One region of the Streptomyces sp. NPDC103540 genome, then DNA from elsewhere that is predicted to be linked to it. Evidence: riboswitches for the same ligand, from Rfam matches in the RefSeq annotation. Region 1 holds a riboswitch; each other region holds the start of a gene.
What was found. A riboswitch is a leader RNA that binds a small molecule or an ion and turns the genes downstream of it on or off. The one in region 1 is predicted to bind cobalamin.
Positions count from the first base shown of each region.

Region 2: linked by a shared signal. The riboswitch ahead of metE (5-methyltetrahydropteroyltriglutamate--homocysteine S-methyltransferase) and the one ahead of ACZ6ZI_RS15565 (ribonucleoside-diphosphate reductase subunit alpha) in region 1 are both predicted to bind cobalamin.
Region 3: linked by a shared signal. The riboswitch ahead of ACZ6ZI_RS05645 (CoA-acylating methylmalonate-semialdehyde dehydrogenase) and the one ahead of ACZ6ZI_RS15565 (ribonucleoside-diphosphate reductase subunit alpha) in region 1 are both predicted to bind cobalamin.
Region 4: linked by a shared signal. The riboswitch ahead of ACZ6ZI_RS14505 (energy-coupling factor ABC transporter permease) and the one ahead of ACZ6ZI_RS15565 (ribonucleoside-diphosphate reductase subunit alpha) in region 1 are both predicted to bind cobalamin.

Region 1 is NZ_JBVJMA010000005.1:487,670-493,087, reverse strand. It holds gene ACZ6ZI_RS15580 (helix-turn-helix domain-containing protein) at 1-358, opposite strand, end outside; gene ACZ6ZI_RS15575 (hypothetical protein) at 440-691, shown strand; gene ACZ6ZI_RS15570 (ribonucleotide-diphosphate reductase subunit beta) at 854-1,870, opposite strand; gene ACZ6ZI_RS15565 (ribonucleoside-diphosphate reductase subunit alpha) at 1,870-4,272, opposite strand; cobalamin riboswitch at 4,417-4,551, opposite strand; gene ACZ6ZI_RS15560 (GNAT family N-acetyltransferase) at 4,593-5,105, opposite strand; gene ACZ6ZI_RS15555 (YbdD/YjiX family protein) at 5,316-5,418, opposite strand, start outside.
Region 2 is NZ_JBVJMA010000002.1:229,469-234,886, reverse strand. It holds gene metE (5-methyltetrahydropteroyltriglutamate--homocysteine S-methyltransferase) at 1-2,095, opposite strand, end outside; cobalamin riboswitch at 2,265-2,490, opposite strand; gene ACZ6ZI_RS05665 (3-hydroxybutyryl-CoA dehydrogenase) at 2,698-3,591, opposite strand; gene aceB (malate synthase A) at 3,588-5,189, opposite strand; gene aceA (isocitrate lyase) at 5,309-5,418, opposite strand, start outside.
Region 3 is NZ_JBVJMA010000002.1:221,766-227,183, forward strand. It holds gene mmsB (3-hydroxyisobutyrate dehydrogenase) at 1-413, opposite strand, end outside; gene ACZ6ZI_RS05635 (enoyl-CoA hydratase/isomerase family protein) at 410-1,501, opposite strand; gene ACZ6ZI_RS05640 (acyl-CoA dehydrogenase family protein) at 1,498-2,646, opposite strand; gene ACZ6ZI_RS05645 (CoA-acylating methylmalonate-semialdehyde dehydrogenase) at 2,651-4,150, opposite strand; cobalamin riboswitch at 4,379-4,557, opposite strand; gene ACZ6ZI_RS05650 (short-chain fatty acyl-CoA regulator family protein) at 4,650-5,418, opposite strand, start outside.
Region 4 is NZ_JBVJMA010000005.1:248,611-254,028, reverse strand. It holds gene ACZ6ZI_RS14520 (energy-coupling factor ABC transporter ATP-binding protein) at 1-262, opposite strand, end outside; gene cbiQ (cobalt ECF transporter T component CbiQ) at 259-1,008, opposite strand; gene ACZ6ZI_RS14510 (energy-coupling factor ABC transporter substrate-binding protein) at 1,012-1,380, opposite strand; gene ACZ6ZI_RS14505 (energy-coupling factor ABC transporter permease) at 1,377-2,084, opposite strand; cobalamin riboswitch at 2,114-2,308, opposite strand; gene ACZ6ZI_RS14500 (AMIN-like domain-containing (lipo)protein) at 2,457-2,969, opposite strand; gene ACZ6ZI_RS14495 (SsgA family sporulation/cell division regulator) at 3,152-3,559, opposite strand; gene ACZ6ZI_RS14490 (hypothetical protein) at 3,766-4,080, opposite strand; gene ACZ6ZI_RS14485 (L-serine ammonia-lyase) at 4,359-5,418, opposite strand, start outside.

The sequences.
Region 1 (5,418 bases):
GCAGCCCGGCCGCGCCCAGGACGAAGGCCCCGCCGCACACGCTGAGCACCCGCGCGCCCCGGTCCACGGCCCGCCGCAGGGCGTCGAGGAGGGGCTCGGGGTACGCGCGCACGGGCGCCCTCCGGTCGGCGGGCAGGCAGATCAGGTCCGCCTCCTCCAGGCGTTCCAACCCGTACTGCGGAGTGATCGCGAAGCCCACGTCGGCCATGGTCAGCGGGCCGTCCTCGGCCGCGCACACGGCGAAGTCGTACACCGGCAGGCCCTGCTCGCTCCGGTCCATCCCGAAGACCTCGCAGAAGATCCCGAACTCGAAGGGCGCCACCTCGTCGACGAGCGCCACCGCCACATTGGTCAGCATGCCCCCAGTGTGGCAGTAATTCGTTCTTTGGTGACAGTCCTGCCACTGGCCGGGTGGTGCGGGCGGGGCGACAGTGGAGACATGAACACGTTCCTGAGCTACCTCGCCGTCCTCGCCCTCGCCGTCCCGCTGCTCGCCCCCGGCCTCTACGGAGTCCTGCGCGACCGGCGCATCGACCGGCAGCTGCGGGCCGTCGAGAGCCGGCGCGTGTGGCTGCCGGGGCAGCGGGCGGGAGGCCTGCCGCCCACCCCGCGCCGGCGCGGCCCGCTCGCCCGGCTCGCCCGGTACGGTCGGCGCCCCGGGGCCTGGCGGCGGGGACGCCTCGCCCACTGACGCGGCCGTGGCGGACGCCGTCGGCCCGGGACGCGAAGGCCCGGGCCGCGAAGGAGCCGGAACGCGAAGGAGCCCGGACGCGAAGGAGCCGGGACGCGATCACCTCGCGTCCCGGCTCCCGTCACACCCGGGGGTGCGGCCGCCTCGAAACTCCTGGAACCCCTAGAAGTCCTCGTCCAGGTCGACCGTGCCCTCGACCGCGACCTGGTAGGCCGACGGACGGCGCTCGAAGAAGTTCGTCAGCTCTTGGACGCCCTGGAGCTCCATGAACGAGAACGGGTTCTGCGAGCCGTACACCGGCGGGAAGCCCAGGCGCACCAGACGCTGGTCCGCGACGCACTCCAGGTACTCGCGCATCGACTCGGTGTTCATGCCCGGCAGGCCGTCGCCGCACAGGTCGCGGCCGAACTGCAGCTCCGCCTCCACGGCCTCCTTCAGCATGTCGGTGACCTGCTGCTGGAGGGCGTCGTCGAACAGCTCCGGCTCCTCCTTGCGGACCGTGTCCACGACCTCGAAGGCGAAGTTCATGTGCATGGTCTCGTCGCGGAAGACCCAGTTCGTACCGGTCGCCAGACCGTGCAGCAGACCGCGCGAGCGGAACCAGTACACGTAGGCGAAGGCACCGTAGAAGAACAGGCCCTCGATGCACGCCGCGAAGCAGATCAGGTTCAGCAGGAAGCGGCGGCGGTCGGCGGCCGTCTCCAGCCGCTCGATCTTCTCGACCGAGTCCATCCACTTGAAGCAGAACTGCGCCTTCTCGCGGATCGACGGGATCTCCTCGACCGCGTCGAAGGCGGCCGCGCGGTCGTCCGGGTCGGGCAGGTAGGTGTCCAGCAGCGTCAGGTAGAACTGGACGTGCACGGCCTCCTCGAACAGCTGGCGCGACAGGTACAGGCGCGCCTCCGGGGAGTTGATGTGCTTGTAGAGCGTCAGCACCAGGTTGTTCGAGACGATCGAGTCACCCGTCGCGAAGAACGCGACCAGACGGCCGATCATGTGCTGCTCGGCCGGCGTCAGCTTCGCCAGGTCGGCGACGTCCGAGTGGAGGTCGACCTCCTCGACGGTCCAGGTGTTCTTGATCGCGTCCCGGTAGCGCTCGTAGAAGTCCGGGTAGCGCATGGGACGCAGGGTCAGTTCGAAGCCCGGGTCGAGCAGGTTCTTCTTTTCCGTGGAGCTCATTACTGGCAGGCCTCGCAGGACTCGGGGTTCTCAAGGGAGCAGGCAAGCGCGTCGGCGTCGACGGCCTGCGGGAGGGGGGTGGCGGCGGCCGGGACGGCGCTGCCGGAGGCGGCGCGGGCGATCTTCGTCGCCGGGCGCGACCGCAGGTAGTACGTGGTCTTCAGACCCTGCTTCCAGGCGTACGCGTACATCGAGCTGAGCTTGCCGATGGTGGGCGTCTCCAGGAACAGGTTCAGCGACTGCGCCTGGTCCAGGAACGGCGTACGGGCGGCCGCCATGTCGATCAGACCGCGCTGCGGGATCTCCCACGCCGTGCGGTACAGCTCGCGGACCTCGGCCGGGATCCAGCCGAAGCCCTGGACGGAGCCGGACGAGTCGCGCAGCGCCTCGCGGGTCTGGGCGTCCCACACGCCGAGCTTCTTCAGCTCCTCCACCAGGTAGCCGTTGACCTGGAGGAACTCACCGCTGAGGGTCTCGCGCTTGAACAGGTTGGAGACCTGCGGCTCGATGCACTCGTACACGCCCGCGATCGAGGCGATCGTCGCCGTCGGGGCGATGGCCAGCAGCAGCGAGTTGCGCATGCCGCTCTTCGCCACGCGGGCGCGCAGGGCGTCCCAGCGCTCGGGCCAGTTCAGCTCGACGTCGTAGTGGTCCGGGTGCAGGACGCCGCGGGCGGTGCGGGTCTGCTCCCAGGCCGGGAGCGGGCCGCTGCGCTCGGCGAGGTCGCAGGAGGCCTCGTAGGCGGCGAGCATGATGCGCTCGGCCAGCCGGGTCGACAGGGCCTTCGCCTCGGGGGAGTCGAAGGGCATCTTCAGCTTGAAGAAGACGTCCTGGAGACCCATCGCGCCCAGGCCCACCGGACGCCAGCGCGAGTTGGAGCGGCCGGCCTGCTCGGTCGGGTAGAAGTTGATGTCCACGACGCGGTCGAGGAAGGTGACGGCCGTGCGGACGGTCTCGTCCAGCCGCTCCCAGTCGATCTCACCGGTCTCGGTGAGCACGAAGGCGCCGAGGTTGACCGAACCGAGGTTGCAGACGGCGGTCTCGCCGTCGTTGGTGACCTCGATGATCTCGGTGCAGAGGTTCGAGGAGTGGACGACGGTGCCCGGCTCGGCGGTCTGGTTCGCCGTGCGGTTCGAGGCGTCCTTGAAGGTCATCCAGCCCTGACCGGTCTGCGCGAGGGTGCGCATCATCCGCCCGTACAGGTCGCGGGCGGGCATGGTCTTGCGGGCCAGCCCGTCCGCCTCGGCCTTGCGGTAGGCGGCGTCGAACTCGTCGCCCCACAGGTCGACCAGCTCGGGGACGTCGGAGGGGGAGAACAGCGACCAGTCGGCGTCGGCGTTCACGCGGCGCATGAACTCGTCCGGCACCCAGTGGGCGAGGTTCAGGTTGTGGGTGCGGCGCTGGTCCTCACCCGTGTTGTCGCGGAGCTCCAGGAACTCCTCGATGTCCGCGTGCCAGGTCTCCAGGTAGACGGCGGCCGCGCCCTTGCGGCGACCGCCCTGGTTCACGGCCGCGACGGAGGCGTCGAGGGTCTTCAGGAACGGGACGATGCCGTTCGAGTGGCCGTTCGTGCCGCGGATCAGGGAGCCGCGGGCCCGGATGCGCGAGTACGACAGACCGATGCCGCCGGCGTGCTTGGAGAGGCGGGCGACCTGGTGGTAGCGGTCGTAGATCGAGTCCAGCTCGTCCAGCGGGGAGTCCAGCAGGTAGCAGGAGGACATCTGCGGGTGGCGGGTGCCGGAGTTGAACAGCGTGGGGGAGGACGGCAGGTAGTCGAGGCGGCTCATCAGCCGGTAGAGCGAGGCCACTTCCTCGACGGCCTGGACCGTGTCGTTCTCGGCGAGACCACAGGCCACGCGCAGCATGAAGAACTGCGGGGTCTCGATCACCTGGCGGGTGATGGGGTGGCGCAGCAGGTAGCGGCTGTGCAGGGTGCGCAGGCCGAAGAAGCCGAAGCGGTCGTCCGCGCCCTCGGCGAGGGCGTGCTCGACGAGGGAGTTCAGCCGGGCCGCGTGCGCGGCGACGAACTCGGCGGTGCGGTCGGCGATCAGGCCCTCGCGGTGGCCGACGGCGACGGATTCGGCGAAGGAGACGGAGCCCTGGCTCGCGGCCTCGTCGGCCACGGCCAGCGTCAACAGGCGGGCGGCGAGGCGGGAGTACGCCGGGTCCTCCGAGATGAGGCCGGCCGCGGCCTCCGTGGCGAGCCCCCGCAGCTCGGCCTCGTCCGCGACGGAGCTGCGCCCGCGCAGGGCGGCGGCGGCGACCCGGCCCGGGTCGGTGTCGGGAAGGTCGGCCGTCAGCTCGGTGAGGGTGCGCAGCAGCGCGGCACCGGGGCCCCCGCCCTCGGTTGCGGCTGCGGGCTGGTCGGACTCGGCGCGCGGTGCGGCAGGCGCGATGGTCACGGGGGGAGCTCTCCCTCGCTCGGCCCGGTCATCGGCGGGGCGGGGCGCGAGCGGGCGCACGCGGGCGCGACGGATCGCGACACACCGCATGGCGTCCACCGGCCCAACCGCGAGGCCCGGACGTGGTCGGCACCCGGATCGGTCGAGCCGGGCGCGCTGTCGGCAGGTCCTCGGACTCGCGAGTACACCGAAATGGCATACGTCATACCGTTGCGGGACAGTTCCGGATTCGCACCGGATTCCCCTGCGGCGACAGCAGCCATGAGCATACATGTGGGGGCGCCCCGATGCTGTAGCCCCCACATGTTGTGTCGGCGCGGCTACTGCTCGGGGGCGTACAGCTCCAGGGCGTAGGTGAGCAGGGGCACGGTGGGGACCGGGGCCCAGTCCCGTTCGGGGGTCCGTACGAAGCCCAGCCGCTCGTAGATCCGGTGCGCGGCGGGGCTCTGGGCCTGGGTGGAGAGCACCAGTCGGGTGACGCCGTCGAGGGCGCGGGCGCGCCCGACGCAGGCCCGCACGAGGGCCTCGCCGGCGCCCCGGCCGCGTCCGGCGCGGGCCACGGTCAGCATCCGGAACTCGGCCTCGTCGGGCCCGGCGATGTCGGCCATGCGGCTGCCGGGCGGGGCGAAGGTCACCCCGCCGAGCAGGACGCCGTCCAGGGTGGCCACGAGCACCTCGGCGTCGGCCGCCCGGCCGGCGACGTCGCGCAGCGCCCGCTCGTAGGAGTCGTCGGTGTTGCCGTCCAGGAGGCCGTCGTCGAGGTAGGCCCGGGCGGTGATGTCGCCGAGCTCCGCGTAGTCGGCGGGTTCGGCCGTTCTGATCACGATGTCCATGCCGTCGAGTGTGCGTCAGGGGCGGCCGGTCGTGGGGGGCCGGGATGGCGGGGAGCGGCCCGGGAAACGACCCCGGAGGCGGCGCGGAGGGTCGTGCGGCGCGGCGTTCGCGCGGCGGGGCCCCGCCGCCCCGGGTGGGGGCGGCGGGGCCCTGTGGCGGCCCCTCGGGGCCGTGCGCGTACCGTCCGCACGCGGCGTGCGGACGGCCGCTCAGCAGCAGCGGAAGCCCTCGCGGGGGTCCGCCTCGCGGGCGTCGGTGCGGGCCCGTTCGAAGGCCCGACGGGTCATGACCTCGGCCTCGGGGTCGTGCGCG
Region 2 (5,418 bases), on a different contig from region 1:
GCGGGTAGCCGTGCGCGGCCAGTTCGCGCGCCACCTGCATGTGGGAGCGGGCGGCCTCCAGGCTGATGACGTCGGCGTCGAGTGCGTCGATGGCCCCGACGACGTCGCCGAACTCCGCGTAGCACATGTGCGTGTGGATCTGGGTGTCCGGCCGCACCCCGCCGGTGGTGAGCCGGAAGGCCTCGGTCGCCCAGGCCAGGTAGTCGGCGTGGTCGGCGGCCCGCAGGGGCAGGGTCTCGCGCAGGGCGGGTTCGTCGACCTGGATGACCGAGGTGCCGGCCGCCTCCAGGTCGTTCACCTCGTCGCGCAGGGCGAGGGCCACCTGGCGGGCGGTGTCGCCGAGGGGCTGGTCGTCGCGCACGAAGGACCAGGCGAGCATCGTGACCGGGCCGGTCAGCATGCCCTTGACCGGCTTGGTCGTCTGCGACCGGGCGTACGAGGTCCAGCGGACCGTCATCGGCTCGGGGCGCGAGATGTCGCCGGCCAGCACCGGCGGCCGGACGTAGCGGGTGCCGTAGGACTGCACCCAGCCGTGCCGGGTGGCGAGGTAGCCGGTGAGCTGCTCCGCGAAGTACTGGACCATGTCGTTGCGCTCGGGCTCGCCGTGGACGAGGACGTCGATCCCGGCCTTCTCCTGGAAGGCGAGGACCTCGCGGATCTCGTCCTTGATCCGCTCCTCGTAGGCGCCGGCGTCGATCCGCCCCGCCCGCAGGTCGGCGCGCGCGGTGCGCAGCTCGTTCGTCTGCGGGAAGGATCCGATGGTCGTCGTCGGCAGCAGCGGGAGGCCCAGGTGGGCGCGCTGGGCCGCGCTCCGCAGCGCGTACGGCTGGGAGCGGCGGCCGTCGGCGTCGGTGACGGCCGCGGTGCGGGCGCGCACGGCGGGGTCGTGGGTCAGGGCGGAGCCGGCCCGGGAGGCCAGGTCGGCCCGGTTGGCCGCGAGTTCGGCGGCGATGGAGTCCGTGCCCCGGTCGAGGCCGCGTGCCAGGACGGTGATCTCCCGCGTCTTCTGGCGGGCGAAGGCGAGCCAGCGGGCGATCTGCGGGTCGATCTGGCGTTCGGCGGCGGCGTCCAGCGGGACGTGCAGGAGGGAGCAGGACGCGGCGACGTCCACCCGCCCGGCGAGCCCGAGCAGGGTGCCGAGGGTGGCCAGGGACCTCTCGTAGTCGTTGATCCAGATGTTGCGGCCGTTGACGACGCCGGCCACCAGGCGCTTGCCCGGCAGTCCGCCGGCCGCCGCGAGGTCGTCGAGGTTGGCGGCGCCCGACTCGGTGAAGTCCAGGGCCAGGCCCTCGATCGGCGCCTTGGCCAGGACGGGCAGGGCGTCGCCGAGCCGCCCGAAGTACGAGGCGACCAGCAACTTCGGGCGCTCTTCGGCGCCGCCGAGGTCGCGGTAGGCGCGGGCGGCGGCGTTCAGTTCGGCCGGGGTGCGGTCCTGGACGAGCGCCGGCTCGTCCAGCTGGACCCATTCGGCGCCGGCGCCGCGCAGGTCGGCCAGGACCTCGGCGTAGACGGGCAGCAGCCGGTCGAGGAGGGTGATCGGCTGGAAGTCGTCGGCCACGCCGGGTGCGGGCTTGGCCAGCAGCAGGTAGGTGACGGGGCCGACGAGGACCGGGCGGGCGGTGTGGCCGAGGGCGAGGGCCTCGCGCAGCTCGGCGACCTGCTTGGCGGAGTCGGCGGTGAAGACGGTGTCGGGGCCGAGCTCGGGCACCAGGTAGTGGTAGTTCGAGTCGAACCACTTGGTCATTTCGAGCGGGGCGACGTCCTGCGTGCCCCGGGCCATCGCGAAGTACCCGTCGAGGGCGTCGGCCTCGACGGCCGCGCGGTGCCGCGCGGGGACGGCGCCGACCATGACGCTGGTGTCCAGGACGTGGTCGTAGTACGAGAAGTCCCCGGAGGGCACCTCGTGGACACCGGCCTCGGCCAACTGCCGCCAGTTCGAGCGGCGCAGTTCGCGGGCGGTCTCCCCGAGGGCCTCGGCGGTGACGCGGCCCTTCCAGTAGCCCTCGACGGCCTTCTTCAGTTCCCGGTCCTGCCCCTGGCGGGGGTAGCCGTACACGGTGGCGCGTGTCGCCTCGGCTGCGGGCCTGTCTGTCACGGAACTCTCCTTCGCGAGATGTGTCCACAACATCCCGGACGACGGGACGCGGACGCGAAGGGACGACAGGACGCGCGGACCACGCCGCGGGGAAACACACCGCACGTGCCGCTCGTCGTGTACGCCGACCCGCCCACGAGGTCACCGGGATGTCCGCCCGCGGAATACGTCCGCGTGCGGGCAACGGGCAGGTCTTCGGACTCGCGGGCACGCCTGCCGGTCTCCCGGCGGGCACCTACTGGCCGTCGCTTCCCAGGACCGTTGTCCGGTCCCAGTGCGTATGACGGCGGTCGTTCCCGCTCACCGCTGCGGGGCAGTCCCGGATTCCCACCGGGTTCCCTCTTACGACGCATCCCGCCTGGCGGACGGGGCGAACCAGCTGCCCGGTCAGAGTACGGTCCGCCGTGCGCGCACGCGGCGCGCGTCTCGCCATGCGGACGGTGAGATGAGACACGGCCCCGGCATCCCGGTGCCGCGGCCGCCGTCCCGCCGCCCGTGCGGGCGGGGCGGCACGCGGACGGGGCGGGCAGCGGCACCACCCGCTGCCCGCCCCCGCACCGCGGCGCGCCGGACCCTCGGCCGGCGGCCCCGCGCCGGGCCCCTCAGCCCGGCCGTCCGGGCTCCTCGACCCGGTCGTACACGTGGAACCCGCGGCCGGTCTTGCGACCGAGCAGCCCCGCCTCCACCATCCGCGACAGCAGCGGCGGCGGTGCGTACAGGGGTTCCTTGAACTCGGCGTGGAGCGACTCGGCGATGGCGGCGACCGTGTCCAGTCCGATCAGGTCCGCGAGCTTCAGCGGACCCATGGGATGGGCGCAGCCCAGCTCCATGCCGAGGTCGACGTCCGAGGCACTGGCGTGGCCCGACTCCGTCATCCGGATCGCGGCCAACAGGTAGGGGACCAAGAGGGCGTTGACGACGAAGCCCGCACGGTCCCGGGAGTGGATCACCGTCTTGCCCAGGGTCCGCGTCGCGAAGTCCGTCACGGCCGTGACGGTGTCCGGCGCGGTGTGCAGGGTCGTCACGACCTCCACGAGCGGCAGGACCGGCACGGGGTTGAAGAAGTGCAGGCCGACGACGCGGTCGGCGCGACCGGCGGTGGCCATGCCGAGGCGCATCACGGGGATCGACGAGGTGTTCGTGGCGAGGACCGCCCGCGGATCCTCGACGACCTTGTCGAGCGCGGCGAACACCCCCGCCTTCGCCCCGGCGTCCTCGGGGACGGCCTCGACGACCAACTGCCGGTCCGCGAGATCGCCGAGGTCAGCGACGGCCGTGACCCGTTCGAGCGCCGACTCGGCGGAGATCCGGTCGAGCCCGCCCCGCTGCACCGCCCGTTCGAGGGAGACGGCGATCCGCTCCCGGGCGGCGCGGGCCGCGACCGCGTCCACCTCGCACAGCACGGTGTCGAGCCCGGCCCGCGCGCAGACCTCGGCGATGCCCGCGCCCATCCGTCCGCCGCCGACGACGCCCACGCGCCGCACGTCCCCGCTCACGCCCGACGCTCCGCGAGCCGCACGAGGTGGCGGCTGTAGGCCCCGGGCGTGAAGAACAGCGGCAGTTCGCAGGCCAGCGCCGTCCGCTCGAACAGCTCCCGGACCTCGTCCAACGCCGCCCACGGGTACTGGGCGCCCAACGCCGTGAGTTCCTCCTCCAGCAGGCGCAGCACCGTCTCGCGGTCGACGACCCGGTGGCGCAGCCACTGCCAGACCTGGACGCGGGCGATCTCGGCGGTGGCGGCGTCCTCCATCAGCCCGTCGAGGGCGACGGCCCCCCGACCGCGCAGCCAGGCGTCGAAGTACCGCAGCGCGACGGCGATGTTGGTGCGTACGCCGATCTCGGTCGGCGGCCCGCCGATCCGTCGTACGCAGAGCAGGTCGGAGACCGTCACCCGTACGTCCTCACGGGTGCGGTCGAGCTGGTGCGGCCGGTCGCCGAGCACCCCGTCGAACACCTCGCGGCACACGGGCACCAGAGCGGGGTGGGCCACCCACGAGCCGTCGAAGCCGTCCTCGGCCTCCCGCTCCTTGTCCAGGCGGACCTTGGCGAGCGCCGCCTCGTGGGCCGCCGGGTCCTTGGCCGGCACCTGCGCGGCCATGCCGCCGATGGCGTGCGCGCCCCGCTTGTGGCAGGTCGCCACGAGCAGCTCGGTGTACGCCCGCATGAAGGGGGCGGTCATGGTCACCCGGGCCCGGTCGGGCAGCAGGAAGTCGGTGCGGTGGCCGAAGGTCTTGATCAGGCTGAACAGGTAGTCCCAGCGGCCCGCGTTGAGGCCGGAGGAGTGCTCGCGCAGTTCGTGGAGGATCTCCTCCATCTCGAACGCGGCGGTGATCGTCTCGATGAGGACGGTGGCCCGGATCGTGCCCCGGGGGATGCCCAGCAGCTCCTGCGCGAGGAGGAACACGTCGTTCCACAGGCGGGCCTCGTAGCGGTTCTCCAGCTTGGGGAGGTAGAAGTACGGGCCGTGGCCGGCGTCGATCTGGCGCCGCGCGCAGTGGAAGAAGTAGAGGCCGAAGTCGACGAGCGGGGCGGGCACGGGGCGGCCGTCGAAGGACAGGTGTTCCTCGTCCAGGTGCCAGCCACGCGGCCGGACGACGATGGTGGCGAGCCGTTCGGGGTCGGCGAGGCGGTACTCCCGACCGTCCTCGGAGGTGAAGTCGATCCGTCGCTCGATCGCGTCGAGGAGGGTCAGTTGCCCGCCGATCACGTTGTCCCAGGTGGGGGCGGTGGCGTCCTCGAAGTCGGCCATCCACACGCACGCCCCGGAGTTGAGGGCGTTGACGGCCATGCGCCGCTCCGGCGGGCCGGTGATCTCCACCCGTCGGTCGGTCAGCCCGGGCGCCGGCGGGGCGACCCGCCACGAGGGGTCGTCCCGTACCGCCGAGGTGACCAGCGGGAAGTCGAGCGGGGAGCCCGAGGCGAGGCGGATGGCCTGGCGGCGGCGTTCCTTGAGGAGTTCCGCGCGCCGGTCGCCGAAGGCCGAGGCGAGCCGGCCGAGGAACTCCAGGGCGGCGGGGGTGAGGATCTCGTCGTGGCGGTCTCCGGGGGCCGCGAGGACGCGGGGGAGGGGATGGGCCGGTGCGCTGGTGGTCATCGGGTGCTCCTGGGCTGGGACGGGGGACGGGGGCGGGCGGGGAGAGGTTCGCCCGACCCCCGTGCGACGCCGGAGGGTGAGGCAGGGGCCGTGGAGGAGTCGACAGGGCCGGAGACGGCCTAGTGGAACTGCTCCTCTTCGGTGGAGCCGGTGAGCGCGGTGGTGGAGGAGGCGGGGTTCACGGCCGTGGAGACGAGGTCGAAGTAGCCGGTGCCGACCTCGCGCTGGT
Region 3 (5,418 bases), on a different contig from region 1:
CCCGCCATGAAGGTGAGGGTGGCGGCCTCGGCGCCGACGACCCCGCCGGAGACGGGCGCGTCCAGCGCCCGGTGCCCGGCGCGGACGGCCGCCTCGTGGGCGGCGCGGGCGTCGGCCACGTCGATGGTGGAGCAGTCCACGAACAGGGTGTCGGGCTTCGCCGCGGCGAGCAGTCCGCCGTCCCCGTAGAGGGAGAGGACGTGTCGGCCGGCCGGCAGCATCGTGATCACCACGTCCGCCTCGGCGACGGCGGCGACGGCGGAGTCCGCCGGCTCCACCCCGGCGGCGACCGCCGTGCTCAGGGCGGCGGGCACGAGGTCGAAGCCGATCACGCGCCGGCCGGAGGCGGCGAGGTTGGCGGCCATCGGGCCGCCCATGTGGCCGAGGCCGATGAAGGCGATGACGGTGGTCACCAGGGCACCTCCTGGGGGGAGTCGGTGGTGGCGAGGCGCAGCTCGCGCTCCGCGTCGAGCGGGTCGAACCAGCGGGCGACGTCCTCGTCGCCGACCGAGGCGAGGTCGGCGGGCGACCAGCGGGGGGCGCGGTCCTTGTCGATGACCTGCGCGCGGATGCCCTCGACCAGGTCGGGCGAGCGCAGGGCCGCGAGGGAGACCCGGTACTCCTGTTCCAGGACCCGCTCCAGCGGGCCGAGCAGGCGGGCCCGGCGCAGGGCGGCGAGGGTGACCTTGAGCGCCGTCGGGGACTTGGCGGCGAGGGTCGAGGCCGCCTCCTCGGCCGCCGGCAGGCCGCTGTCGCGGAGCCGGTCCACGATCTCCTCGACCGTGTCGGCCGCGTAGCAGTGGTCGATCCACGCGCGCCGCTCGGCGAGTTCCCCGGGCGGGGGCTCCGCGACGTGCGGGGCGAGGGCCTCGCGCACCGAGGAGTGCGCGAGCGCCGCGGTCAGGGGGGCGAGCCGGTCGGACGGTACGAAGTGGTCGGCGAGGCCGCACAGCAGCGCGTCGGCGGCGCCGACGGGGGCGCCGGTCAGTGCCAGGTGGGTGCCGAGCTCGCCGGGCGCCAGTGCCAGGAGGTAGGTGCCGCCGACGTCGGGGACGAAACCGATGCCGGTCTCGGGCATGGCGACGCGGGAGCGTTCGGTGACGATCCGGACGCTGCCGTGGGCGGAGACGCCGACGCCGCCGCCCATCACGATGCCGTCCATGAGGGCGACGTAGGGCTTGGGGTAGCGGGCGATGAGGGCGTTGAGCCGGTACTCGTCGCGCCAGAAGTCGGCCGAGGCGGTGCCGCCCGTACGGGCGTCCTCGTGGATCGCGCGGATGTCGCCGCCCGCGCACAGGCCGCGCTCCCCCGCTCCGGAGACCACCACGGTCCGTACGGCGGGGTCGTGCTCCCACGCGTCGAGGGCCTCGGCGATGCGCAGCACCATGGTGTGGTCGAGGGCGTTGAGGGCCTTGGGGCGGTTGAGGACGACATGGGCCGCGTGGCCCTCGACGCGCAGCAGGACGCGCTCTTCCCCGGGCGGGGCGGAGGGGAGGGTCATCGCAGGCTCCCCGTGAGGCCGCGGGCGACGATCACGCGCATGATCTCGTTGGTTCCTTCCAGGATCCGGTGCACCCGCAGGTCGCGGACGATCTTCTCGATGCCGTACTCGCTGAGGTAGCCGTAGCCGCCGTGGAGCTGGAGGGCCTCGTCGGCCACGGTGAAGCCGGTGTCCGTGGCGAACCGCTTGGCCATGGCGCACAGCTGCGCGGCCTGCGGGTCGCCCCGGTCCAGGGCCTCGGCGGCGGTGCGGACCAGCGCGCGGGCGGCGGTCAGTTCGGTGGCCATGTCGGCCAGCCGGAACTGGAGGGCCTGCGCGTCGAGCAGGCGCGCCCCGAAGGCTTCGCGGTCGGCGAGGTGGGCGAGGCTGCGGTCGAGGGCGCTCTGGGCGCCGCCGAGCGAGCAGGCCGCGATGCCCAGCCGGCCGCCGTTGAGGGCGGTCATGGCCATGCGGAAGCCCTCGCCCTCGGCGCCGAGGCGCCGGTCGGAGGGGATCCGGACGCCGTCGAGGACCACCTGTCGGGTGGGCTGCGCGTTCCAGCCCATCTTCTGTTCGTTCGCCCCGAAGGACAGGCCCGCGTCGCCCCGTTCGACGACGAAGGCGGAGATGCCGCGCGGGCCCTCGCCGCCGGTGCGCGCCAGGACCACGTAGACGTCGGAGGAACCGGCGCCGGAGATGAACTGCTTGACGCCGGTCAGGACCCAGTGGTCGCCGTCGCGCTCGGCGCGGGTGCGCAGGGCGCTCGCGTCGGAGCCCGCGCCGGGCTCGGTCAGGCAGTAGCTGCCGAGGGTCCGCGCGGCGCAGAGGTCGGGCAGCCAGCGGGCGCGCTGCTCCGGGTCGCCGTAGTGGTCGATCATCCAGGCGACCATGTTGTGGATGGACAGGTAGCCGGCGATGGAGGGGCAGCCGGTGGCCAGCACTTCGAGGATGACGACGCCGTCGGCGCGCGAGAGTCCGGAGCCGCCGGACTCCTCGCCGACGTAGATCCCGGCGAGTCCGAGGTCGGCCGCCCGGCGCAGGACGTCGACGGGGAAGTGCTTGTCGCGGTCCCAGGCGAGGGCGTGCGGGGCGAGCTGTTCCTGGGCGAAGTCGAGGGTGACCTCGGCCAGGGCGAGCTGGTCCTTGCTGAGCAGGTTCGTGGACACGGCGTCAGCCCATCGTCGGGATGGTGAAGCTCGCGCCCTCCTTGACCCCGGAGGGCCAGCGCGAGGTGACGGTCTTGGTGCGGGTGTAGAAGCGGATCGAGTCCGGCCCGTGCTGGTTCAGGTCCCCGAATCCGGAGCGCTTCCAGCCGCCGAAGGTGTGGTAGGCGACGGGTACCGGGATGGGCACGTTGACGCCGACCATGCCGGTGTTGACGCGGCGGGTGAAGTCGCGGGCGGTGTCGCCGTCGCGGGTGAAGATGGCGACGCCGTTGCCGTACGGGTGCTCGCTGGGCAGGCGCAGCGCCTCCTCGTAGTCGGCGGCCCGTACGACGCACAGCACGGGGCCGAAGATCTCCTCGCGGTGGATCCGCATCCGCGGGGTGACCCGGTCGAAGAGGGTGGCGCCGGCGAAGAAGCCGTTCTCGTGACCCGGCAGGGTGAAGCCGCGTCCGTCCACGACGAGTTCGGCGCCCTCTGTGGCGCCGATGCCGACGTAGCGTTCGACGCGTTCGAGGGCCTCCCGGCTGACGAGGGGCCCGAAGTCCGCGTCCGGGTCGTCGGAGGTGCCGATGCGCAGGGCGGCGATGCGTTCCTTCAGCTTGGCGACCAGCGCGTCGGCGGTCTCCTCGCCGACGGGGACGGCGACGGAGATGGCCATGCAGCGTTCGCCGGCGGAGCCGTAGCCGGCGCCGATGAGGGCGTCGGCGGCCTGGTCGAGGTCGGCGTCCGGCATCACGATCATGTGGTTCTTGGCGCCGCCGAAGCACTGGGCGCGCTTGCCGTGGGCGGCGGCGGTGGCGTAGATGTGCGCGGCGATCGGGGTGGATCCGACGAAGCCGAGCGCCTGGACGCGGGGGTCCTCCAGGAGGGTGTCGACCGCCTCCTTGCCGCCGTTGACGACGTTGAGCACGCCGGGCGGCAGGCCGGCCTCCAGGAAGAGTTCGGCGAGGCGCAGCGGTACGGAGGGGTCGCGCTCGGAGGGCTTGAGGATGAAGGCGTTGCCGCAGGCCAGGGCGGGTGCGGCCTGCCACAGCGGGATCATCGCGGGGAAGTTGAAGGGGGTGATGCCCGCGACCACGCCGAGGGGGGCGCGCAGCGAGTGCACGTCGATGCCGCTGCCGGCGTTGTCGGTGAACTCGCCCTTGAGCAGGTGCGGGATGCCGGCGGCGAACTCGACCACCTCCAGGCCGCGTTGCAGGTCGCCGTGGGCGTCGGCGACGGTCTTGCCGTGCTCGGAGGACAGCAGTCGGGCCAGCGCGTCGCGTTCGGGCTCGACGAGCTGGAGGAAGCGCAGCATGACGCGGGCGCGCCGCTGCGGGTTCCACCGGGCCCATTCGGCCTGCGCCTCCTCGGCGTTGGCGATGGCCGCCTCGGTGTCGGCGCGTCCGGCCAGGGGGACCCTGGCCTGGACGGCCCCGGTGTTGGGGTCGTGGACGTCGGCGAAGAGCCCGGACGTGCCGGTGGTGTGCTTTCCGCCGATGAAGTGGGTGAGTTCACGGACCATCGAAGCCTGCTCTCGTCAGGTGAGGATCCGAGGAGGGCGCGGCGCGGGCGCGGCGGTGCACCGATCGGGGTGCGCGCCGCGGTTCCGACCGCGGGACAGGCGGGGGCGCACGGGCCCCCGTCGAGTCACGAACGCGGGGACAGGGCCTCGCCGTTCGGGTACTCCGCCGGATCGCCCGGGCCGTGGTCACGTACCGGTGCCATGCGTGTCTGCTCCATCCTCGTGGACAACACGGAACACCCCGCGGCCGGTATCCTGACTCCCGGATCGTCACGTGCTCTCCGGCCTTCCCGACGGATGGGTTCCGTCAGTGGCCTGAACCGCTGAAAAGCACGCTCCCCGGTCACAGTGGCGGGACCGCGCCGGATTCACACCGGCTTCCCTGCACCGCGGGCTTGTCAGGAACATATAGTTGGACGTCCTAGTAAGTCCACCCCCTCCCGCTCCGCACGAGCGCTCCTCCACCCGGACGGACCGTGTTCCGGCCTGCGGGCGGGGCTCAGCGCGGGCGGTCCGCCACCCGGTACGGGATGAAGGTGCTGGTGTTCTCGTCGACGGCCAGGGGGCGTCCGAGCGGGGGCACGGCGCGCTGGGGGCAGTCGAGGCGCTCGCAGAGCCGGCAGCCCATGCCGATCGGGGTGTCGGCGGAGGTGTTGTCCAGGTCGAGGCCGTCGGAGTAGACGAGCCGGGCGGCGTGGCGGATCTCGCAGCCGAGCCCGATGGCGAAGGTCTTGCCGGGTTCGCCCCAGCCGCCGCGGTGGCGGGTGACGGCGCGGGCGGTCCACAGGTGGCGCTGCCCGTCGGGCATGGCGGCGACCTGGACGTGGATGCGGCCCGGCGCGGCGAAGGCCTCGTAGACGTTCCAGAGCGGGCAGGTGCCTCCCGCGCGGGAGAAGTGGAATCCGGTCGCGGACTGCCGCTTGGACATGTTCCCGGCCCGGTCGACGCGGACGAAGGAGAAGGGGACCCCCCGCAACCCGGTGCGTTGCAGGGTGCTCAGGCGGTGACAGACGGTCTCGTATCCGATGCCGAAGTGGTCGGTGAGCCGCTCGATGTCGTAGCGGAACTCCTCGGCGGCGGTGTGGAAGGCGCGGTACGGGAGGATCAGCGCGGCCGCGAAGTAGTTGGCGATGCCGATCCGGGCCAGGCCGTGCGCGGTGGAGCCGGCCGGGAAGTCCTGCGAGGCGAGCCGGTCCAGTTCGTCCCCGTACTCCAGCAGGGCCAGCTGCGTGGCCATCCGGAAGGCCTGCTGTCCCGGCCGCAGGCGG
Region 4 (5,418 bases), 240 kb from region 1:
GGACCACCAACTGCACCGCGCCGCGCAGCCGGGTCAGTCCGGCCCGGTCGTACGTCACCGCGGTCCCGTCCAGCCGCAGCGCGCCCGAGCCCGGGCGCAGCCCGCCGCTGAGGAGCCGCATCAGCGTGGTCTTGCCGCTGCCGTTGCGGCCGAGCAGGACGAGGGCGCGGCCCTCGGCGATGGCGAAGTCCACGTCGGACAGGACGGCGGGGCCGTCGTCGTACGCGTAGCCCGCGCCGGCCAGTTCCACCAACGGGCTCACAGGTACAGCTCCTTCAGTACGAGGGTCCCCGCGACCAGGGCGGTCAGCAGGGCGGCGGTGGCCGCGAGGAACCGCCGGGACAGCCGCGCCTCGGGGACGAGCACCCGCAGCGCGCCGTCGTAGCCGCGCCCGGCCAGCCCCTCCTGGAGCCGGGCGGCGCGGTCGAAGGCCCGTACGAACGAGGTGGCGGCGAGCCCGGCCAGCGAACGCCACACCGCGGCCCGGCCGGTGTGCCCCAGCCGCGCGGCCTGGGCCCGGCGCACCCGGTCCATCGAGTCGAGCAGCAGGAAACCGATCCGGTACATGACCAGGGCCACGTCCACCACCGGTGCGGGCACCCCCGCCCGCACCAGTCGCGGCAGCACGTCCGACACCGGGGTGGTGAAGGCGAACAGCAGCACCCCCAGCGAGGCCGCCGACGTGCGCAGCAGCAGCTCGCCCGCGTGCCGGGGCCCGTCGGGCGCCAGGGCGAGGAACCCGTCCGGGCCGCCCACCGACACCAACAGCGGTAGGGCCCCGGTCACGCAGAAGCCCAACGGGACCCGGAAGGCCCGCCACAGCTGCCGCCGGCCCACCCCGGCCGGGCCGAGCAGCACGGCCAGGGTGGCGGCGCCCACCAGCGGTCCGCCCGGCCAGGGGGGCAGGGCGACGGCGGTGACCGTCAGCCCGAGCCCCAACAGGGCCTTCTCCAACGGGTGGCGGCCCCGCCAGCGACTGCTGTGGGCCGCCACGTCGATCGGCAGCACCGGCTACGACTCCCGGGCGGCCGCACCGGCCCCGGAGGCCGTCCCGGCCTCGGCCCGCGCCTCGGCCCGTGCCTGCTCCGCTCCCTGGCGACGCCCCTTGCGGACCCCGAAGTAGTAGGCGAGGACGCCCGCGCCGAGCGCCGCCTGGAGGGCGAACAGCGCCGACTCGACCTCCCCCGACGGGGGTTCGTAGAGCGGCGAGAACCACGGCTCGTAGTCCGGCTTCAGCTCGGTGATGGCGGCCTCGGCCTGCGCGTCGGCGCCGGCGAACGGCTCCTCCTTGTGGTCGCCCATGCCGAAGGCGAGCGGGATCACGGCCAGCGCCGCGACCAGGAGCAGCAGCAGCGTGTTGATCTTCGCGTTGCGGGTCATCGGGCCGTCGCCTCCAGGTCGGTCTGTCCGGCGGTCCGGCCGGTGAGCTTGGCGACGCCGAGCCGGACCAGGTCCGACTTGCTGGACTGCATCAGCAGGCGCATCACGAGCACGGTCAGCAGCCCCTCGCTGACGGCCAGCGGGATCTGGGTGAGCGCGAAGATGCCGGCGAACTTCTCCAGCGAGCCCACGAAGCCGCTCGCCGGGTCCGGGAAGGCCAGCGCGAGCTGGACGGAGGTCACGCAGTAGGTGACCAGGTCCGCGAAGAAGGCGCCGAAGAAGACGCCGACCATGAGCGGGGCCCCGTACTTGCGCAGGAGCCGGTAGACGCCGTAGCCCGCCCAGGGGCCGGCGACGGCCATGGAGAAGACGTTGGCGCCCAGGGTGGTGAGGCCGCCGTGGGCCAGCAGCAGCGCCTGGAAGAGCAGGGTGATCGTACCGAGCACCGCCATGATCGGCGGTCGGAAGAGGATGGCCCCGAGCCCCGTTCCCGTCGGGTGGGAGCAGCTGCCCGTCACCGAGGGGATCTTCAGGGCGGACAGGACGAACGTGAACGCTCCGGAGGCCCCGAGCAACAGCGTGCTCTCCGGGTTGGCCTTCACCTCGCGGGTGAGGGCGCGCACGCCGTGGACGACGAACGGGGCGGACGCGGCGCCCCAGGCGACCGCGTGCAAGGGGGGCAGGAACCCCTCGGCTATATGCATGGGTAGAGAGACCTCTCCAGCACCTCGTGGATGGACGACGCGCCTCGGCCGGTCTCCTGGCTGACGGGTACTGATGCCCTGGCTCCGCCTTCCCGGGGCCGCGCGGTTCCCCGCGTGGACCCAGTGGCTTCCCGCAGGAGTGGAGCCGGACTTCCCGATCACAGTGGCGAGGGCCGCTCCGGTTTCCCACCGGCTTCCCGAACACCAAGGCCCGACGACCCTAGTCGGCCGCGCGTACCGTAACAAGCCGGACCGGACGGTAGCCCCGGCCGCGCTCCCGCGGTGCGCGCGGGCGGGATCCCGACGCACGGCGACCGGCGCCCCCCCCGGGGGGACGCCGGTCGCCGTGTCGTCGTACGGTGCGCCGCGGTGTCAGCAGGTGTTCGGGTGCGCGATGTCCACCACGACCCGCTCCGGCGAGTGCAGCACGGTGGTGCCGTAGGCCGGCTTGGTGTCGAAGGCGGCCCCGAGGGTGACGTACCCCTCGAAGTCGCCGGTCAGGGCGAGGCCCTTGAGCTTGCTGAGGTAGATCTTCTGGAGCCGGGGACCCTGGTAGACGTTCTGTCCGGCGTCGTTGTGCGCGGCGGCCGGGTGCAGGCGGATCTCCAGGAAGTACTTCCCCGCCAGCGGGACGGGCTTGCCGGACCCGTCGTACACGAGCTGCGAGACGGGGCTGACGGTGACCTCGGGGACGTAGCCCTGGAGGTCGACCACGATCCGGTCGAACGTGCAGTGACCGCCCCAACGGGCGTTGACGACGAGCGGGGTCTGGGTGGAGGCGGCGGCCGCGGATGCCGGTGCGGCCAGACCGATGCCGACGGTGAGCAGTGCGCCCGTGGCCAGGGCCACGATCTTGCGACGGCGCGAGCGGGGCAGGTGGCGCATGGCGTCCCCCGATTCCTCTTGAGACGGGGATGGCTGTCACCCGGGTAGACGCGGCGGCGCCCCGCGCGGTTGCGGCTCCGGCGGGCCGGGCGCAGGGCGGATCGAGTGGACGGCGGACGGCGGACCGGGCGGACGGCGGACCGGCTGTGCGGCGGGCCGGGCGGCGTACGGCCGGTCCGCGGTCAGTGCGCCAGCAGCGCGCTCAGCTGCGCGTCCAGGTCGTAGTGCCGCCGCTCCTGGCCGCGCGGCACCAGTTCCGTCATGCGCCGGCACAGGGCCCGTACGTCCTTGGCCCGGGCCGACACCACACAGCTGCGGCCGCCGTTGCCGAAGGCCAGGAACACCCGTGGCTCGGTCCCCGCGCGGACGGGCCAGACCTGTATGTCGCCCTCGCCGGTGGCGACGGTCTCCCCCTCGATCAGCAGGTCGCGGGAGAAGACCCAGCGGGCGAGGTGCGTACCGCCGCCCCGGAAGTCGAGGGCCAGCTCGTAGGGCCGGTCCGTGCGGTAGACGAAGGCGCCCTGGAGCGGGACGGTCGGCGGGGCGACCTCCAGCCGGAGGGGCAGGACACGGTGTTCGGTGGTGGCCATGGGCGGCTGCCTTCCTTCGCGCGGGATGGTGCACGGACCCCCCTTCGGCACGCTAGCCCACCCCCACGACCCGGGGCGGGGCCGAAGGTCCCGAGCCGGGCGGGCCGCTGGACCCCACTTGCCCCGCGCGGGGCCCCGTACGCGCGAGGGCCCGTCCTCCGCGCGGAGGACGGGCCCGAAGGGCGCGGCGGGCGGCCGCGCGCCCGCTACGGCAGCGGGTTGTAGACCAGCGAGTCGTGGTCGTTGGACTGGCCGATCGCGGTGAAGCCGGAGCCGTTGGCCTGGGCACCGTTGTTCTGGTTCGACGCCCCGAAGCCGGACGCGACCTGCTGGGCGGTGGAGGAGTTGCCGAGGTTGCTGCCCCCGACTCCGCTGCCGAGGATGCCGGCGAGGGCCGCGTTCGAGGCGGTGCCCGCGGCGCCGGCCCCGTTGTCCGCCTGCGCCACGCCCGACAGGAGCACGGCGGCGAGGGGGAGCGATGCGACAGCCGCCATCACACGGATGCTGCGGATGCTTGCCATGGTGAAGTCCTCCAGTACGCAAAAACCAAGGGGGTCAGGGCGGTTGGCCGGCCGCCCCGGATGAGCCCGACGTCGTGGGACCAGCCTTGCGTACGTGATCATCGAGAAACCAGCCCAGACCGGGTTCTTCCCTCGCAAGCGTGATCAACCCGATCCAAACCTGAAATCGGTGGTCGATTCATCTTTCTTCGAGTCGTCCCTCGTCGGGTCGTCCGTCGTGGAGGGGCCCGGTCGGGGCCGTGCCGTGCCGGGCGACCTCCCGGCCGCCCGGCCCGCCGTCAGCACTCGATGACGTTGACCGCGAGACCGCCGCGGGCGGTCTCCTTGTACTTGATCTTCATGTCGGCGCCGGTCTCCTTCATGGTCTTGATGACCTTGTCGAGGGAGACCTTGTGGCTGCCGTCGCCGCGCATCGCCATCTTCGCGGCGGTGACGGCCTTGACCGCCGCCATGCCGTTGCGCTCGATGCAGGGGATCTGCACCAGGCCGCCGACGGGGTCGCAGGTCAGGCCGAGGTTGTGCTCCATGCCGATCTCGGCCGCGTTCTCGACCTGCTCCGGGGTGCCGCCCAGCACCTCGGCGAGGGCGCCCGCCGCCATGGAGCAGGCGGAGCCCACCTCGCCCTGGCAGCCGACCTCGGCGCCGGAGATGGAGGCGTTCTCCTTGAACAGCATGCCGATCGCGCCCGCGGCGAGGAGGAAGCGGACCACGCCGTCCTCGTCGGCGCCCGGCACGAAGTTCGTGTAGTAGTGCAGGACGGCCGGCAGCACGCCCGCCGCGCCGTTGGTCGGGGCGGTCACCACGCGCCCGCCCGCGGCGTTCTCCTCGTTGACGGCCATCGCGTAGATGGTGGTCCACTCGCTGCGGTGCATCATCGGGTCGCCCTCGGTGCGCAGCTGGCGGGCCGTGGACGCGGCGCGGCGCTTGACGCGCAGGCCGCCCGGGAGGATGCCCTCGCGGGACATGCCGCGCGAGACGCAGGACTGCATGACCCGCCAGATCTCCAGGAGGCCCTCGCGGATCTCCTCCTCCGTGCGCCAGGCCTTCTCGTTCTCCAGCATCAGGGAGGAGATCGACAGGCCGGTCTCGTTGGCGAGGCGCAGCATCTCGTCGCCCGAGCGGAAGGGGTACTTCAGCACCGTGTCGTCTAGCTTGATCCGGTCCTCGCCGACCGCGTCCTCGTCGACGACGAAGCCGCCGCCGACCGAGTAGTAGGTCTTCTCCAGCAGCGGGGCGCCGGAGGCGTCGTAGGCGAAGAGGGTCATGCCGTTCGCGTGGTACGGCAGCGAGCGGCGGCGGTGCAGGATCAGCTGGTTCGGCTCGTCGAAGGCGATCTCG